Regions from separate parts of the Dactylosporangium sp. NPDC005555 genome, predicted to be linked through region 2. Evidence: riboswitches for the same ligand, from Rfam matches in the RefSeq annotation. Region 2 holds a riboswitch; the other holds the start of a gene.
The links. Region 2 has a riboswitch for cobalamin ahead of metE (5-methyltetrahydropteroyltriglutamate--homocysteine S-methyltransferase). Riboswitches for the same ligand answer to the same signal wherever they lie in the genome.
Positions count from the first base shown of each region.

Region 1: it holds a riboswitch for cobalamin, as region 2 does, so the genes downstream of both, ABZS58_RS37285 (prenyltransferase/squalene oxidase repeat-containing protein) here and metE (5-methyltetrahydropteroyltriglutamate--homocysteine S-methyltransferase) in region 2, are expected to answer to the same signal.

Region 1 covers NZ_JBEXDG010000048.1:2,986-5,167, forward strand. The annotation lists gene ABZS58_RS37275 (GGDEF domain-containing protein) at 1-29, shown strand, start outside; gene ABZS58_RS37280 (hypothetical protein) at 53-535, shown strand; cobalamin riboswitch at 655-804, shown strand; gene ABZS58_RS37285 (prenyltransferase/squalene oxidase repeat-containing protein) at 893-1,936, shown strand; gene ABZS58_RS37290 (hypothetical protein) at 2,161-2,182, shown strand, end outside.
Region 2 covers NZ_JBEXDG010000021.1:102,340-104,521, forward strand. The annotation lists gene ABZS58_RS24305 (ribonucleotide-diphosphate reductase subunit beta) at 1-541, shown strand, start outside; cobalamin riboswitch at 572-791, shown strand; gene metE (5-methyltetrahydropteroyltriglutamate--homocysteine S-methyltransferase) at 794-2,065, shown strand; gene ABZS58_RS24315 (PKD domain containing protein) at 2,168-2,182, opposite strand, start outside.

The DNA.
Region 1 (2,182 bases), on a different contig from region 2:
AAGCACCCCACCTGACCTTGACGCAGTGACGTGACGGGCCGTCTGCGAAGCTGTGGCCCGTGCGAATCTCCGACGAGCCGTTGACCCGGCCGACGACGACGTCGGCGGCGAGGACGGTGAGGCGGACGCTGTCGGCCTCGTCGACCTTGACCGCGCCGTGCGCCCCGTCGAAGACGATGGCACCGAAGCGGCCGACGGCCCGGAACTCGGCGCTGGCCGCCTTCACGTCCAGCTGGGAGCCGGCGGGCAGCTGCACGGTCACGTCGACGGAGCCCGAGCTGCCGAGCAGCTGGTGCCGCACCCCGGCGCCGACCGCGATCCGCAGGACGCCGTCGCCGTATTCGACCGTGGTCTGCTCCGCCACCTTGACGTCGCGGCTCTTCGCGGCGTCGGCGGGCCGGACCTGAACGGTCGTGTCGGCCCGGTCACCGGCGATGAACTGGACGCGGCCCGCGGGGATGTCGAGGACCGCGGAGATCGGGGTGGGGGTGTTGAAGGTCTGCATCGTGCGCTCCTCTGTCCGTTCGACTGGTGAGAGCACGTTCGCCTCCGCCACTGACAGCGGGCTGACAGCGCGCGGACACGTCGTCCCACCCGCCGTCAGCGTGCTGTCGGCATCGCCACAGCGCGGCGGCTGGGATTGACGGCACCGCTCCGCCGGGACAGACTGTCGGTCACAAGTACATAGCCGTGTGTTGATGGGGGAAGTCCGGTCGAAGTCCGGCGCTGGCCCGCAACGGTAGGCGGTGAGCGATGTCTGCTCGCCGCGAGTCCGAATACCTGTCCGACACGCGTCGTCTCCAGCACCTCCCTACCCGTCGTGGCCCACGGGTCGGAGCCACCGGGCATGCCCGGTTTCTCCCGACTGCCAGGGCCGGAGAGGCATCGCCCGATGGCAGTCCCCCGGCACCGCGCCCGCACCCTCCTCACAAGGGTGCTCACCGCGCTCGCCCTGTCCAGCGTCCTGACCGCCACGGCCGTCACGCCGGCCAATGCGGCACCGCCCACCGTCAACCGGCCCGACGCCGCCGCGGGGTGGCTGGCCCGCCAGCTCGTCGACGGCGAACGCTTCGAGGTCGTCTTCGACGGCGTCGCCTACCCCGACCAGGGCCTGACCATCGACGCGATCCTGGCGTCCGCCGCCGCGAAGGTCGCCGGCACGAACGCCGCCAAGGCGACCGGATGGCTGGCCCGGCCGGAGATCCTCACCGGCTACATCGGCGACGGCACCGAGGCGTACGCGGGCGCGACCGCCAAGCTCGCCCTCGCCGTGCAGGTCCGCGGTGGCAACCCTGCCGCGTTCGGCGGCGTCGACCTGATCGCCCGGCTGCGCGGGCTGCAGGCCCCGTCGGGCCGCTTCTCCGACCGGTCGGCGTTCGGCGACTACAGCAACCAGCTCACCCAGGCGTTCTCGCTCCTCGCCCTGGGCCGCACCCCGGCCGGGGCACCCGCGTCCGGCGGCGCGTACCTCGCCGGCACCCGCTGCGCCGACGGCGGCTACCCGCTCTACTACGACCAGCCGACCTGCGTCAGCGACGTCGACGCGACCGCGTTCGCCGTGCAGGCGCTGCTCGCCGTCGGCCGTCCCACCGACGCGGCGCCGGGGGTCGCCTGGCTGGTCTCGGCGCAGGCCGCCGACGGTTCGTTCGCCGATTCCGCCGGTACGGCGAACGCCAACAGCACCGGTCTCGCGGCACAGGCCCTGGCCGTCGCGGGACGGCCGATCGCCTGGCTGAAGGCCCGCGGCTTCCTGCTGAGCCTCCAGATCCGCTGCGGCGCGGACCGGGGCGCCATCGCCTACGCTCCCGGCGGGTTCGACCCGGCGACCGCGGTCCGTTCGACCGCGCAGGCGGTGCCCGGACTGACCGGCTCCGGCCTGGCGACGCTCACCGCGAGCGGATCCCGCGCCGCCGCACCGATCCTGGCATGCCCGTGAACGCCACACCTGGCATGCCCGTGAACGCCACTCCCCACGTGCGCCTGAACACCGCTCCTGGCGTGCCCGTGAACACCAGACCTGGCATGCCCGTGAACACCAGATCCGGCGCGCGCCTGAACACTCCTGGCGTGCCTCTGAACACCAGTTCCGGCATGCCCGTGAACACCACTCCCCGCGTGCCCCTCAACACCGCCGGCGTGCCCCTGAACACCAGTTCCAGCATGCCCGTGAACACCATCCACA
Region 2 (2,182 bases):
GAAGACCCGCGACGACCGGCGGGCGTTCCTGCTCAACCTGATCTGCTTCGCCGCCTGCATCGAAGGGCTGTTCTTCTACGGCGCCTTCGCCTACGTGTACTTCCTGCGCTCCCGCGGCCTCCTGCACGGCCTCGCCTCCGGCACCAACTGGGTCTTCCGCGACGAGTCGATGCACATGGCGTTCGCGTTCGACGTCGTCGACACCGTACGGGCGGAAGAACCCGACCTGTTCGACGCCGCCCTCGAGGCGCAGGTCCGCGAGATGCTCGCCGAGGCCGTGGAGTGCGAGGTCCAGTTCGCCGCGGACCTCCTGGAGCAGGGCGTGTCCGGCATGTCCCTGGCCGACATGCGCGAATACCTGCAACACGTCGCCGACCGGCGACTCGCCACCCTCGGCATCGCACCGCTGTACGGCAGCCGGAACCCGTTCGCGTTCATGGAGCTGCAGGACGTGCAGGAGCTGTCGAACTTCTTCGAACGCCGGGTGTCGGCGTACCAGGTGGGGGTGACCGGCACGGTCAGCTTCGACGACGACTTCTGATCGGGGTTCCGGTGCTGCCGGCGCACCCGTACGATGGCCGGCAGTGCTGGTTCGCCCCGTTCGCAAGGACGGGGCGTCGTAAGAGGGAACCCGGTGTGAGACCGGGACTGCCCCGCAGCGGTGAGTGGGAACGACCGCCGTCATCAAGCACTGGACCCTTTGCGGGGTCTGGGAAGCGACGGCCAGTAGGTGGCACCTGTCGGTGTCGCGCCCGCAAGTCCGAAGACCTGCCCGCACTGCGCGCACCGACCGGTGCGCGCCGCCGGCGACCCCTCGGGAGGGTCAGGGCGGAAGCCGGGTCTTCCCGCTTTCCCCTTCCCTGAGGTCGTCGCGACTTCGAGGGAAGGATCCCCCTGTGGTGAGCACCGCATTCGGGCAGAGCACCATCCTGGGCTATCCGCGCTGCCGCCGATCCCGGCCGCATGGCGCGACGCGCCGGTCCGGGCCCGGCTCGAGGCGCTGACCCCGGCGGACCGGCAGCGGGGCCCCTACGCCGTCCGGGCCCGGGTGCAGCAGGAGCGGCTGCTGCTGCCCGACCTGCCGACCACGACGATCGGGTCGTTCCCGCAGACCTCCGAACTGCGCAAGGCCCGCGCCTCGGTCAGGGAAGGCACCCTCGACGCCGCCGGCTACGCCGACCGGATGCGCGACGAGGTCCAGCACGTCATCCGCCTGCAGGAGGACCTCGGCCTCGACGTGCTCGTGCACGGTGAACCGGAACGCAACGACATGGTGCAGTACTTCGGCGAACAGCTCGACGGCTTCGCGGCCACCGATCTCGGATGGGTGCAGTCGTACGGGTCCCGGTGCGTCCGCCCACCGATCATCTACGGCGACGTGGCCCGCAGGGCACCGATGACCGTCGAGTGGTCGACCTACGCGCAGTCCCTGACCAGCAAGCCCGTCAAGGGCATGCTCACCGGGCCGGTGACGATCCTGGCGTGGTCGTTCGTGCGGACCGACCAGCCCCTGGCCGACACCGCCGACCAGGTCGCCCTCGCGCTGCGCGACGAATGCAACGACCTGGAGGCCGCCGGGATCACCGTCATCCAGGTCGACGAGCCGGCGTTGCGGGAGACGCTGCCGCTGCGCAAGGCGGACCAGCAGGCGTACCTGGACTGGGCTGTCGGCTCGTTCCGGCTCGCGACGAGCGGCGTCGCCGACGGCACGCAGATCCACACGCACCTGTGCTACTCCGAGTTCGGCGAGTTCATCACCGCGATCGACGCCCTCGACGCCGACGTGACCAGCATCGAGGCGTCCCGCTCCAAGATGGAGGTCCTCGACGACCTCGCCGCCATCGGGTACGGCCGCGGCGTGGGCCCCGGCGTCTGGGACATCCACTCCCCCCGCGTGCCGTCCCACGACGAGGTCGTCGAGGCACTGCGCCGCGCCGTCACCGCCGTCCCGGCCCGACGGCTCTGGGTCAACCCCGACTGCGGCCTGAAGACCCGCGGCTACCCCGAGGTCGAGGCGGCACTGCGGCACCTCGTCGCCGCCGCCGCCGAACTGCGCGGCAACTGACGATCGGCATCCCGGGCGGGCGCCTCACCTCGAGGCGCCCGCCCGTTTACGATCGCCGCCCGGCCGCCGACGTACCCGTTCGATGCTCCGCACCGTCTCGTTTCAGGTCGCTACGAC